DNA from 3 places in the Pseudomonas sp. FG47 genome. Region 1 is predicted to be linked to each of the others. Evidence: riboswitches for the same ligand, from Rfam matches in the RefSeq annotation. Region 1 holds a riboswitch; each other region holds the start of a gene.

The links. Region 1 has a riboswitch for cobalamin ahead of ACODS5_RS24235 (TonB-dependent receptor). Riboswitches for the same ligand answer to the same signal wherever they lie in the genome.
Region 2: linked by a shared signal. The riboswitch ahead of cobO (cob(I)yrinic acid a,c-diamide adenosyltransferase) and the one ahead of ACODS5_RS24235 (TonB-dependent receptor) in region 1 are both predicted to bind cobalamin.
Region 3: linked by a shared signal. The riboswitch ahead of ACODS5_RS04355 (ABC transporter substrate-binding protein) and the one ahead of ACODS5_RS24235 (TonB-dependent receptor) in region 1 are both predicted to bind cobalamin.

What each region holds. Positions count from the first base shown of each region.
Region 1 is NZ_JBMDJI010000067.1:768-5,164, forward strand. It holds gene ACODS5_RS24235 (TonB-dependent receptor) at 1-1,436, opposite strand, end outside; cobalamin riboswitch at 1,546-1,751, opposite strand; gene ACODS5_RS24240 (outer membrane beta-barrel protein) at 1,912-2,658, shown strand; gene ACODS5_RS24245 (GNAT family N-acetyltransferase) at 2,733-3,302, opposite strand; gene ACODS5_RS24250 (carboxymuconolactone decarboxylase family protein) at 3,380-3,724, opposite strand; gene lpxO (lipid A hydroxylase LpxO) at 3,860-4,397, opposite strand, start outside.
Region 2 is NZ_JBMDJI010000019.1:58,364-62,760, reverse strand. It holds gene cobD (threonine-phosphate decarboxylase CobD) at 1-35, opposite strand, end outside; gene cbiB (adenosylcobinamide-phosphate synthase CbiB) at 28-936, opposite strand; gene bluB (5,6-dimethylbenzimidazole synthase) at 933-1,583, opposite strand; gene ACODS5_RS15600 (cobyrinic acid a,c-diamide synthase CobB) at 1,580-2,875, opposite strand; gene cobO (cob(I)yrinic acid a,c-diamide adenosyltransferase) at 2,872-3,483, opposite strand; cobalamin riboswitch at 3,595-3,812, opposite strand; gene ACODS5_RS15590 (hypothetical protein) at 3,964-4,397, shown strand, end outside.
Region 3 is NZ_JBMDJI010000003.1:25,530-29,926, forward strand. It holds gene ACODS5_RS04340 (substrate-binding domain-containing protein) at 1-4, opposite strand, end outside; gene ACODS5_RS04345 (substrate-binding domain-containing protein) at 111-1,256, opposite strand; gene ACODS5_RS04350 (acetyltransferase domain-containing protein) at 1,701-2,867, shown strand; cobalamin riboswitch at 2,894-3,091, shown strand; gene ACODS5_RS04355 (ABC transporter substrate-binding protein) at 3,205-4,230, shown strand; gene ACODS5_RS04360 (FecCD family ABC transporter permease) at 4,227-4,397, shown strand, end outside.

The sequences.
Region 1 (4,397 bases):
GTGGCCGCGAACACCAGCCCGGCACGCCAGTTGCCACCGCTCAGGCTGCGGTCGCTGCGAGTGCCATCGACCAGGTTGTCACGGTCGATATGGTTCTGGTCGCGGCGCACGCCGGTCACCAACGACAGGCGCTCGGTGAGTTGCGTTCGGTTTTCGGCGAAAAGCGCAAAGGTGCTGGTTTTGGACAGCATCTGCGGGCGCAGCGGCGAGCCACTGTGGAAACCGCCAGGGGTGGGCTGCCAAGGGTCGAGTGGGTCACTGCCGTTGTCGTTGTAGGGCGAGTTGCTGTCGACATTGAAGCGGATCTTGTTGTACTCCGCGCCGACCACGGTCTTGCTGGCCAGGCCGAACAGCGCATGATCGAAGGTGAAGCTCTGGCGGTCGCCGATCTGTTCCTGGTTATGCCTGATCTCCAGGAAGCTGCGACGCTGGATCATCGCGCTATCGGCATCCCAGGCGTACTCCTCGGCGTTGCGCCAGTGCCGGCGGCTCTTGATGTAGTACAGCTGGTTGCTGGCGCTGAGGCTGTCGTTGATCTGCCAGTCGCTGGTCAGCCGGGTCCATTCATCGTGGTAGCGCTGCTGGTCGTTGCTGACGTTGTAGTTCTTCTTGCGCAGGCTGCCACGCAGGTGGCCGTCGATCAGCGGGGTGCCGTAATAGTTGGCCGGTTGCGCGTCGCCGCGTTCATGGGACAGGGTGAAGCTCAGGTCGTCCGTGGCATCGAAGCGAAGGGCCGCCGACAGCGCCAGGCTGCGCGAGTCGGTGCGGTCGACCCAACCGTTACCCGCTTGCTGGTTCAGGGTGAGGCGGTAGCTCAGGCGGTCGCTCAGGCTGCCGCCGCTGTCCAGGCCGAGCTGCTGGCGGTCCCAGGAACCGTAGCCCAGGCGCAGGTGGTTGCGGATGTCGCCGCTGAAGGGCTTCTTCGGGATCACGTTGACCACCGCGCCGGTGGCGCCTTCGCCATACAGCACCGAGGCCGGGCCGCGGACCACCTCGATACGCTCGACCATCCACGGGTCGACCGGGTAGGTGAGGGTTCCGGCGCCAGCGTAGAGTCGCGAGCCATCGAACAGGGTCATCACCGAACTCTGGCCGCTGAAGCCGCGTGCCGACAGGCCAGTGCCGCCATCGCCCGGGGAGCCGATGAAGGTGATGCCCGGCGAGCGGGTCACGGCGTCCTGCACGGTCTGGTTATTGCGCCCGAGTATCTGCGCCTCGGTGAGGGTACTGGTGCTGGCTGGTGTTTCCAGGGCGCTGAGGTTCAGGCGCGAGCCGGCTTGCGTCGGCGTCGCCAGGTCGATGGCCTGCGGGTCGCGGTTGTCGGTGATCGCCGTGGAGGGCAGGGTAAGCGTGGCGCCGGGCTGATCGTCGGCCAGCGCGGGCAGGGACACGGCCAGGCAGGCCGCCAGGGTGTGAAGCTTGTTGAATCGGGACATGTCGTTCCACTGCTACAGGAATGAATGGATCCCGGTGGAAAACACGCAAAGGCGAATCGCGTAGGCGGGCGCGCACGCGGATACCGGCCTGCGCCCGCCCACCGCGGGTTGCCAAGTGAAGCCTCAGGCCGGTCTCCGGGCTTGCGAGGGTCATGAAGCCTTCACCTTCCCATGCCTGTGCACAGTGGTGTGTCGAAGGTTTCGCTCGCTTACCGTTGCGGGGGCAGCGCCGGACTTGTCGTGGAAAACGACGCACCGGTTTCCCGTTTCACCCTGCGCGCGGCGGCGCAGGACACCTGAAACTGGCGCGCATCTGACCATCGAACCGGCAGGGAGTCAATCGTTTGAATGAAGGCAAAATCTGTGACGCTTTAGCGAGTTAGCGGTATTTGTCGAAACTTTTTCGAACTTTCCCCAGTGGCGTTGTCTCGAACCGGTCGTTCGTCATTCATTCACGTCATGGAGACTGCTGCGCATGTTTACTCGTAACCTGTTGCGTCATTCCTGCCTGCTGGCCTTGCTCGGCGCGCCCCTGGCCGCCACTGCGGCGCCGAGCAGCGATCCGCTGTTCACCCTCGGCCTGCTGGGGGCCTACGACAAGTTCAAGTTCGAGGGCGGGAGCGAATCGGACAAGGAGCACATGGGCCAGGGTGGTGTGTTCGCCACCTTCGGCAACAAGATGACCGCCGAATCCGGCTTCATCTACCAGATCGGCGCCGAGGCCAAGTACGGCAAGAAGAGCGACAACAAGCTCAAGGAGGCCCAGGCCGACCTCGACCTGGGCTGGCGCGCCGCGCTGGATGCGCGCAACTTCGTCGACCTGACGCTGGGCGGCGGCTACAGCTGGACACGCTTCGAGCCCGAGATCAACGACCTCGACACGCGGCTGACCTACAAGTCGCCGTTCGCCAAGGCGGCGCTGGGCTACAACCACCAGTTCGATGCCTCGACCCTGCGCGTGGAAGTGGGGGCACGGCGTAGCATCGATGGGCGGGCGCGCCTGAAGGTCGATGACTACGGCAGCGACAGCGTCGACATGAAGGATCGCACCAATCCTTACGCCGAGGTCACCTTGCTGATGAACCAGCAAGGCGGCATGCCGGTGCAGGTGGGGGCGTACTACACCCGCACCGAATACAAGCTCGACGAGGACACTCCGGTGGCTGACAACACCAAGCTCAAGCGTGATGAGTTCGGGGTGAAGGTGGGGTTGGCGTTCTAAGCGCCTGAGCGCTCCCAGGTACCGCGCAATCGGTAGGCGCCGGCCAGTCGGCGCCTACGCTTTTGGCGCGCCGGTCAGCGACCGCGCCGACGCGACACCCGTGCCTCGATATTCTTGCGGCCAATCAACAACGGCGGCTTCTCCAGCACCGGTTGGTCGGCCAGCCACTTGTACATCACCAGGCAGTCCACCAACCCCAGTTCGGCGTGTCGATAGGCCTTGGGCAGGCGTCCGACCGTGTCGAAACCCAGCTTGTGCCAGAGCGCCACGGCCACCTCGTTGGTCGCCACCACCGAGTTGAACTGCAAGGCCAGGAACCCCTCCTGGCGGGCGAGTTTCTGCGAGTGTTCGCACATCAGCCTGGCCACGCCACGGCCACGGGCGTGCTCGCTGACCATGTAGCCACAGTTGCCCACGTGCCCGCCGGGGCCAGCGGCGTTGGCCTTGAGGAAATACGAACCCAGCAGCGCGCCGTCGGCCTCGGCCACCAGGGTGCGCAGCGGAGCTTGCAGCCACAGCGCGCGCGCTTGTTCAAAGCTGAGCCCAGGGTCGAAGGCGTAGGTCTGGCGAGCCTGGACGATGGCCTGGAAGGTGGGCCAGAAGCGTTCGAAGTCTTCCGGGGTCATGGGGCGGATTTGGATCATGGTGGTTCCTGCGGGTACTGAGCCGCTCAGTCTGGGCGGCGCGGCGCCGTCGTGCAAGAGCGACGGCGCCTGGTGCGTCAGGCGCCGGGCTTGCCCACGGCATCCAGGGCCCGGGCCGAGTAGACCAGCGCGGCGCCGGCGTTCATCGCCACGGCCACGCCCAGCGCCTCGGCGATTTCCTCACGGGTGGCGCCATGCTTGACCGCCTGCTGCGAATGCACGGCGATGCAGCCGTCGCAGCGGGTGGTGACGGCCACCGCCAGGGAGATCAGTTCGCGGGTCTTGGCATCCAGGTGGTTGGTCTTGGCGCCGGCGCCGCTGGCGGTCATGTAACCGGCCACGGTATCGGGGGAAAGTTGCTTGAGATCGCCGATGCCGGCCATCAACTGCTTACGGTAGGCGTCCCAGTCCATCATGCTCATCGTGTTCACCTTGTTAGGTTGGCAACAGGAGCTTTCAGGCTAGTCGATGTTGGCGGCGGCGGGGCACAGAAGGAGGGAGGGGCCTCGGCAAGCTCGTCTCCCTGAGGGCGCGAGCTTGCCAGCGAAGGCACCCGGTCAGATGTAGATGAACACCAGCACCAGGGCGGCGACCACGGCCCATTTTTCCAGGTAGTAGCGGGTGCGGTTGCGCTTTTTCATGGCCTTGCCGCGTTCACGGATCTTGTAGATGCGGGTGAACAGGCGATTGATGCCACCGGTCTTGTCGTTGGCGTCGTTGGGCGCGGCAGCGGCGGCCATCACGTTGCGGCTGAACCAGCGGTTGAACGCGCTTGCCCAGCGGTACTTGAGCGGGCGCTCGACGTCGCAGAACAGGATGATGCGGTTGTGCTCGGTGGTGTTGGCGGCGTAGTGGATGTAGGTCTCGTCGAACACCACGCCCTCGCCGTCGCGCCAGGAGTACTTCTCGCCGTCGACGTCGATGTAGCAGCCGTCGTCGTTGGGCGTATCCAGGCCCAGGTGGTAGCGGTAGGAGCCGGCGTAGGGGTCGCGGTGGCGCACCAGCTTGGCGCCTGGCGGCAGGGTGGCGAACATCGCCGCCTTGACCGAACCGATGCCTTGCAGCAGTTCGGTGGTGCGTGGGCACAAGGTCATC
Region 2 (4,397 bases), on a different contig from region 1:
ACCGCCCGCAGCAGGCGGCCACCGTGCTCAAGCATTCAGGTAGGCTCCCACGCAGATCAATAGCACCCACAGCCACACGCCACGCTGCACCAGGCTCCAGCCACGCTCGATGGCATCAGCGTCGGCCATCGGCCCCTCGCCCAGGCGCGGGCGTTCGTGCAGCTCGCCGTGATACACCGCCGGGCCACCCAGCTCCACCCCCAGGGCACCGGCCCCCGCCGCCATCACCGGGCCGGCGTTGGGGCTGTCCCATAGCGGCGCCTGCTTGCGCCAGCAGGCCAGGGCCAGGCGGGTCTTGCCCAGCAGCGCATAGGTCAGCGCTACCAGCCTGGCGGGAATATAGTTCAGCCCATCGTCGATGCGTGCCGCGCACCAGCCGAAGCGCTCGAAACGTTCGTTGCGATAGCCCCACATGGCATCCAGGGTATTGCTCAGGCGGTACAGCACCACCCCCGGCGCCCCGGCCACGACGAACCAGAACAGCGCGGCGAATACCGCATCGCTGCCGTTCTCCAGCACCGACTCAGTGGCCGCCCGGGCCACGGCGGGTTCGTCCAGTTCGCGGGTCTCGCGGCTGACCAGGTAACCGACGCGCCGCCGCGCCTGCTCCAGGTCGCCCTGGCGCAGCGCCTGGGCCACCGGCAGCACATGCTCACCCAGGCTGCGCAGGCCCAGGGCGCAGTACAGCGCCAGCACGTCCACCAGCCAGCCAATAACAGGTAGCCAGGAAAGAATCAGCGCCAGCAAGGTCAGCGGCACGACAGCCAGGAACCAGGCCGTGACACCGTGGCTGCGCCAGCCCCGGCCACCGGCGTTGAAGCGCTGCTCCAGGCGCACGGCGAGGTTGCCGAAACCGACCAGGGGATGGCGCCGCCTCGGCTCACCCAGCAGTGCATCCAGAGCCACGCCGGCCACGGTCAGCAAAGCCACACTCATGACCGCTCTCCCCACTGGTTCTCGTAGAGCATGTCACTCAACGGCCGTTGCTCGGCCCAGTCTTCGAGCACCAGCATCGGCGCCGGATAGAATTCGGTCACCGGCCCCAGGCACAGCACCGCCATGGGCTTGGCACCTACGGGCATGCCCAGCAGCTCGGCCAGGGCCTGCGGCTCGAACAGCGACACCCAGCCCATGCCCAGCCCTTCGGCCCGCGCCGCCAGCCACAGGTTCTGGATGGCGCAGGCCAGCGAAGCCAGGTCCATCTCCGGCAGGGTGCGGCGGCCGAAGACATGCGCCTCGCGCTTGTCCATCAGCGCGGCGACCAGCACCTCGGCGCAGTCGTTGATGCCTTCGACCTTGAGCTTCATGAACTCATCGGAGCGCTCGCCCAGGGCTTCGGCGGTGCGCACCCGCTCCTGCTCCACCAACGCCTGGATACGTTCGCGCAAACCGCGCTGGCTGATACGAATGAAGCGCCAGGGCTGCATCAGGCCCACGCTGGGGGCCTGATGAGCGGCGGCCAGCAGACGCCCGAGCAACTCGGGGGCCACCTCGCCGCCGGCGAAATGGCGCATGTCGCGGCGCTCGCCGATGGCCCGGTAGATGGCCGCGCGCTCAACGGCGCTGTACGCGTGTTCGCTCATGGTCGCAACAGCGCCGCCGCCGCGTCGGGGTTGGACGGAAAATAGAAATGCACGTAGGAAGCGGTCAGCCGTCCCAGGCGGTAGACCGCCTCGTTGCCGCGTCCGCCGTTGGGGCTCAGGCCCCGGGCAATCGGTTCCAGCTCGGTGCTGGTCAGTGAATGGTGATAGGTGTGGCCGCGCAGGATGCCTTCGGGCAACTCGACGGCCTGCAGGGCCAAGGCCGCCAGGCGCTTCTGCATGGTCGCCTCGCCCGGCAGCAGGCCTGCCAGCGGCGCACGCACACCGGCCACATCGGTCAGGGCGTCGAGCAGGTAGAGCATGCCGCCACACTCGGCCAGCAGCGGCTTGCCCTCGGCGTGGTGGCCACGGATCGCCTCCAGCATCGGTGCGTTGGCGGCCAGGGCCTGATGGTGCAGCTCCGGGTAGCCGCCTGGCAGGTACAGGCTGTCTACATCAGGCAACTCCCGATCATGCAACGGCGAGAAGAATTCGAGCTGCGCGCCGAGGCTGCGCAGCAGATCCAGGTTGGCGCCATAGGTGAAGGCGAAGGCTTCGTCATGGGCCACCCCGATGCGCACCCCGGCAAGCGGTGTGGTCACGCCCAGTGGCTCAGGCCGGGCAAAACCGACCGGTGGCGGCAATGCTGCATCGCAGCTGGCACCCAGCGCTTCGGCGGCGGCATCCAGGCGCGCATCCAGGTCATTGAGTTCACTGGCCTGGACCAGGCCGAGGTGGCGGCTGGGCAGCTCGATGCCACGCTCGCGGGACAACCCGCCGTACCAGCGCAGGCCTTCGGTGAGGCTGCCTTCGAGCAACTGCGCGTGGCGCAGGCTGCCAACCCGGTTGGCCAGCACCCCGGCGAACGGCAAGTCGGGCTGGTAACGCGCCAGGCCCAGGGCCAGGGCGCCGAAGGTCTGGGCCATGGCCGTGCCATCGATCACCGCCAGCACCGGCACGCCGAAATGACGGGCCAGATCGGCGCTCGACGGCGTGCCGTCGAACAGCCCCATCACGCCTTCGATCAGGATCAGGTCGGCCTCGCCCGCCGCTTCCCACAGCAGGCGACGACTCTCCTCGGCACCGATCATCCACAGGTCCAGCTGATAGACCGGCGCGCCACTGGCACGCTCGAGGATCATCGGGTCGAGAAAGTCAGGCCCGCACTTGAACACCCGCACCTTGCGCCCGAGGTTGCGGTGCAGGCGGGCCAGGGCGGCGGTGACCGTGGTCTTGCCCTGGCCCGAGGCCGGGGCCGCGATCAGCACGGCGGGACATTGGCGCGAGTCACTCACAGCTCGACGCCCTTCTGTGCGCGGATACCGGCCTGGAAGGCGTGCTTGAGCATGCCCATCTCGGTGACGGTGTCGGCCAGCTCGATCATTTCCGGCTTGGCTGCACGGCCGGTGACGATCACATGCTGCATCGGTGGGCGGGCCTGGATGTCCGAGAGCACCTGGTCGAGGTCGAGGTAGCCATGCTTGAGGGCGATGTTCAGCTCATCGAGCACCACGAACTGGATCGACGGATCCTGCAGCAACTGGCGCGATACCGCCCACGCGGCCTCGGCGGCGGCGATGTCGCGCTGGCGGTCCTGGGTCTCCCAGGTGAAGCCCTCACCCATCACGTGATAGCGCACCTGCTCGGGGAAGCGGCGGAAGAACAGCTCTTCGCCTGTGCTGTTGCGACCCTTGATGAACTGCACCACGCCGCACTGCATGCCGTGGCCCAAGGCGCGGGCCAACATGCCGAAAGCTGAGCTGCTCTTGCCCTTGCCGTTGCCGGTCAGCACCAGCAACAGGCCGCATTCGTTGGGGGAATTGGCGATGCGCTCGTCGATGATCGCCTTCTTGCGCTGCATGCGCGCCAGGTGACGTTCGTCGCGTTCGGTGGATTCGCTCATCAGGGGTCTCCGCGGGCTGTCGCAGGGGCAGCGACAGAAAAAGGGCGGGCAGACGGAGAACGCGCAGGGGCCGTGGCGCAGGCCACATCGCTGGCGCATCACCCTCCGTGATGCCGTTGGCAGTTGCAGGCCGGTCTCCGGGCTTGTGAGCGGGCCTGGCCCGGGCTGCGCGCCTTCCCGGGCGATACACCCAGTGGCCTTGCGCAGCGTTGACTCACCTACCGTTGCGGGGGCAGCGCCGGACTCGCACCTTGGCTGGCGCTCACCGGCTTCCCAGTTTCACCCTGCCGAGCCACGGCTCGCAGGGCACCTGAAACACGCCGCGAAGGTTAGAGGGTTGCATCAGGAGCGTCAATCGAGCATGGACCGATCTGGCCTGGATCAATGGCCGATCCGCCAGCTTGTGCCACACTCAAAGCAGTGATATCACATAGCCATCACCGCGACCGACCGCGACCACAATGACAAGGAGCGCGCAGCATGCAAGGCCTGATCATCAACAACCCCCGCCTGGAGTTCCTGCGCCCGGCCCTGGAACGCTGGGTCGACTGTATCGACCGCTTCAACCAGTTCCAAGGCGATAACGAGGCCCCGTATTGGCACGGCGCCGCCGCCAACACCGGGATGCTCGCGGCGGCGGCCTGGCAGGCCGAGCTGGTGGCGCTGGAGCAATACACCAGCAAGAAACAACGCGACGAAGGCGAGCGCGAGGCGCGCGGCGACCTGTTCATCGGCAATGCCGAGGACTCGATCCACCTGCACGCCAGCCAGCGCTGGCCACGCATCGCCCGCCTCGACCTGGCAGCGGCCTTGCAGGAGAGCGCCAGCCAGGCCAAGGCGATCGCCTACGCCAGCCAGTTCAAGGCCGGGGCGTTGTTCGTCACCCCGTGGAAGGCCGGGCAGCACGCCAGCCC
Region 3 (4,397 bases), on a different contig from region 1:
ACACGTGTTGGGCTCCTTCATGCACACGAAGAAAACCCCGGCGGCGCCCACGGGCACCGCCAGGGTCATGCCCTCATCCAATAGATGCGGGCCACTGGGGAACAGCCGTATTACGAGCGACCGATACCGTTGCAGACGTTGCTGTTGCCGATATCGAGGCCTTCGTTGCCAGCGTTGCTGATGAAGGCTTTCTTGACTTCTGCGGCAAACGCCGGTGGCACCGGCACGAACGAGTGGATGCCGATGGCCAGGTCGTGGTTGCCGCTGTACAAGTCGTCGAGGAAGCCGCGAACCGCGGTGGCATCGGCGGCGTCCTTGTAGCATTGGCCAACCAGCAGGTTGGTGTAGCCGACGATCGGGTAGCCGGTGGTCGGGACCGGTTTGTCGCTGGCACCACGACCGAAGGTGACAGCCCAGCTGGCTGGGTTGGCACGGTCGGTGCTCGGGGCGGTGGCGCTGCCCAGGGCGATCTGCGCCTGGTCGACGGTCGGCAGCACCGCGGTGCCACTGGCCAGCTTGCTGACACGGGCGACCTGGGCATTGTTGGCGGTGTCGACGAAGTCAGGGCTGACGTAGCCGATGGCGCCGTCGGTAGCGTTCACCGCGTTGACCACATCGGCGCTGCCAGCAACGGCTTGCCAGGTGCTCGGCTCGGTGCCGACGTTGGCGCTGGTGAAGGTGCTGCTGACCGAGAAGGCAGTCGGGCAAGAATCGTTGAGGAAGCGCGCCAGCAGTTCGGTGGTGCCGCTGCTACCGGCACGGTAGATCACCTTGATCGGGGTGGTGTCGCCGTTGCCCAGCAGGGCACCCCAGGTAGCGATGCTGCCGGAGAACACGCCGCACAGTTGCGCGGCGTTGACCTGCAGGTTGCTGACACCGTTGCGGTGGTAAGGAATGGTCACGCTGGTACCGACCGCCGGTACCTGGACCAGCTTGCCCCAGGCAGCGGCGCGGGTGCTGTTGTAGGTCGACAGTTCGCTGGCGCTGAGCACCGAGTCGGAGCCGGCGAAGTCGACGTTGGTGCCGGCAGGCTGGTTGATCGACGCAGGCGCGTTGGTCAGGAAAGCGGTCTTGCCACCGCCGCTGCCCACGCCGGTGTAGCTGAAGCCGCTTGGCAGGATACCTTCCCAGGTGGCGTTGCCGTTGTACAGCGGCTCAGGCAGGGTGGCACCGCCGCCGACCACGGCGGCCATGGATTGGGCCGAAGCCAGGGTAGCAGCCACCAGGGAGGCGGCGATCACAGTACGCTTAAACATGAAGCAATCTCCTATCGTCGTGTTCGTACGTTGAGTGGGTCGCGCATTGCTGTGGCCGAGGCCGTACACCCTGATCCAGAGGGGCTGGAGGCCTGTCCACGAAGGCAACATTCGCAGCTTGTGGTGACAGCCAAAGGAAAAAACATCGGGAGTTCGGCAGGGAAAAACTCGGGTGTCGCGGGGTGGTTCCGGCGGTTTTTCCGGGAGGTGAAGGAGGCAGGCCAGCGGTTATGGGTGATGCTGATCTGGAGGATTACCCGCAAGGCACTCGGGAGGTTGGCCAGGCCGCGAAAAAAGTTTCAATGCAGAGTGACTGATAGGCGCTGCTGGGGTCGTGGTGAACGCCTGGTGGCCCTCCACACGAAATCGAGCTGTTCAGGCGCCAGTGAAATGTTATACGATAACATTTGATTTGAAATGCCATTCCTGTCTGCGACCCAGCCAATGACCAGCGCCACTGCCCCTTCCCCCCTGCCCAACCAACGCCTGCAAAGCATCGACGCCCTACGCGGCCTGGTGATCCTGTTCATGCTCCTGGACCACGTGCGCGAAACCTTCTTTCTGCACCGCCAGGTCAGCGACCCGATGACGATCGATGCCACCGACCCCAGCCTTTTCGCCAGCCGCACCCTGGCGCACCTGTGCGCCCCGGTGTTCGTGCTGCTCACCGGGTTGTCCGCCTGGTTGTACGGCGAAAAGCACCAGGGCCGTGGCGACGTCTCGGCCTTTCTGTTCAAGCGCGGGCTGTTCCTGGTCGTGCTGGAGGTCACCTTGGTCAACTTCGCCTGGACCTTCCAGCTGCCACCCAGTGTGATCTACCTGCAGGTGATCTGGGCCATAGGCCTGAGCATGATCGCCCTGTCGCTGCTGGTGTGGTTGCCACGCCCGGCGCTTATCGCCCTGGGCGCGCTGATCGTCGCTGGCCACAACCTGCTCGATGGCCTGCACTTCGAGCAGGCATCGGCCCTGCATGTGCCCTGGGCGGTCCTGCACGATCGCGGCTGGTTGGAGGTCTGCGACAACTTACGCTTGCGCACATCCTATCCGTTGTTGCCGTGGATCGGCGTGATCGTCCTGGGCTACGCCCTTGGCCCATGGTTCGCCCGCACCAGCCAGGCCGATGCCCGCCAACGGCGGCTGCTGCTGGCCGGGGCTCTGGCCCTGCTGGGTTTCGTTGCACTGCGCCTGCTCAATGGTTACGGCGAAGCGCCCTGGAGCAGTTACCCCAGTGTCACGCAGACGCTGATGAGTTTCTTCAACATCACCAAGTACCCACCTTCGCTGCTGTTCCTGGCCCTGACCCTGGGCGCCGGGCTGCTGTTGCTACGCGCCTTCGAGCGTGCCGGCAGCGCTCGCTGGATCGGCGCGCTGGCGGTGTTCGGCGCGGCGCCGATGTTCTTCTACCTGCTGCACCTGTATGTGCTCAAGGGGCTGTACCTGGCCAGCGTCGGCCTGTTCGGCCGCAACCAGGGCGAATATTTCGGTTTCGAGGGTGTCGCCGCGGTCTGGCTGCTGGCCATGTTGCTGGCTGCCGCGCTGTACCTGCCGGTCCGCGGCTTCGCCCGGTTGAAGGCGCGGCGCCGCGACCTGGCCTGGCTCAAGTACCTGTAAAGGCGTTTCGCCCGGCGGTGCGATGGTCTACCATGCCGCCCGCCGGTTTCCACACGGAATCAAAAGGGAATCCCAGGCGCGTCCAGCGCGCGCCGAACGGAACTGCCCCCGCAACTGTAGGTGCCGAGCCCACGCCATCGATGCCACTGGATGATCCATCCGGGAAGGCCGGCGTCGGGCCTGGACGCACCAGTCAGGAGACCTGCCGGCACGTGTTCACCAACCGGCGGGGTGTCCGGGATGGTCATCCGCCTTGCGCTCGCAGCCCCTCGCTCGTGCCCGGCGATGCCTGTCCGTGCCCATGACCGCACAACGCAAGACAGGAGACCGCCCCACCATGTTGCCCCACCTCGCCACCGTCGTCGCCGGCTTGACCCTGTGCGCGCTGGCCCAGGCCGATAGCCCTGCCAGTGCCACCCAGTATCCGTTGACCCTCGACAACTGCGGCGTGCCCCAGACCTTCGCCCGGGCGCCCGAACGCGCGGTGACCATCGGCCAGGCCGGCAGCGAACTGCTCTATGCCCTGGGCCTGGGCGAACGCCTGGCCGGCACTTCGTTGTGGTTCAACAACGTACTGCCCGAGTTCAAGGCGCAGAACGACAAGGTCGAGCGCCTGGCCGATAACGAACCAAGTTTCGAGGCGGTGGTGGCCAAGCGTCCGCAACTGGTGGTGGTGCAGTTCGAATGGATGGTCGGTGCCCAAGGCGCGGTCGCCACCCGCGAACAGTTCGCCGAATTGCAGATTCCCACCTACCTGCTGCCCTCCGATTGCGAAGGCAAGGACAACCTGGTGGGCGCCGATGGCACCCGTCTGCAACCGTTCAAGGTGCAGAGCATCTACAAGAGCATCAGCCAACTGGCCGAGATCTTCGACGTGCAGGCGCACGGCGCCGCCCTCAACACAGCACTCCAGGGCAGCCTGCAGCGTGCTCAGCAACAACTGGTGGGCAAGGACCTGAGCCACACCAGCGCGTTGTTCTGGTTCTCCAGCGCCGACCTGGCGCTCGACCCGTACGTGGCCGGCCGTCAGGGCGTGGCCGACTTCATGCTGCAGACCCTAGGGGTGCGCAACGTGGTCGAGTCCAACGAGGAATGGCCGACCGTAGGCTGGGAAACCCTGGCCAAGGCCAATCCCACCTGGCTGATCATCGCGCGCATGGACCGACGCCGCTACCCTGCCGATGACTATCAGAAGAAACTCCAGTTCCTGCGCAGCGACCCGCTGACCCGCAACATGGAGGCGGTGAAACAGGACCGCATCATCGTCCTCGACGCCGATGCCATGCAGGCCGGCCTGCGTCTGTTCCGCGGGCTGCAAGTGCTGTCCACGGCCTTCGCCAGCGGTAAAGCGGCGCAACCATGAGTCGCCTGCTGCCCCTTGGCGCCTTCGCGCTGCTCGCCCTGGGCCTGGCCATGCTCGCGGGTATCGCCATCGGCGAAACCCCAGTGAGCGCCGAAGTGTTCTGGCAGGTGCTGGCCAATCATCTGTGGCAAGCGGGCTACCCACTCGATCCGATCGACGCCGGCATC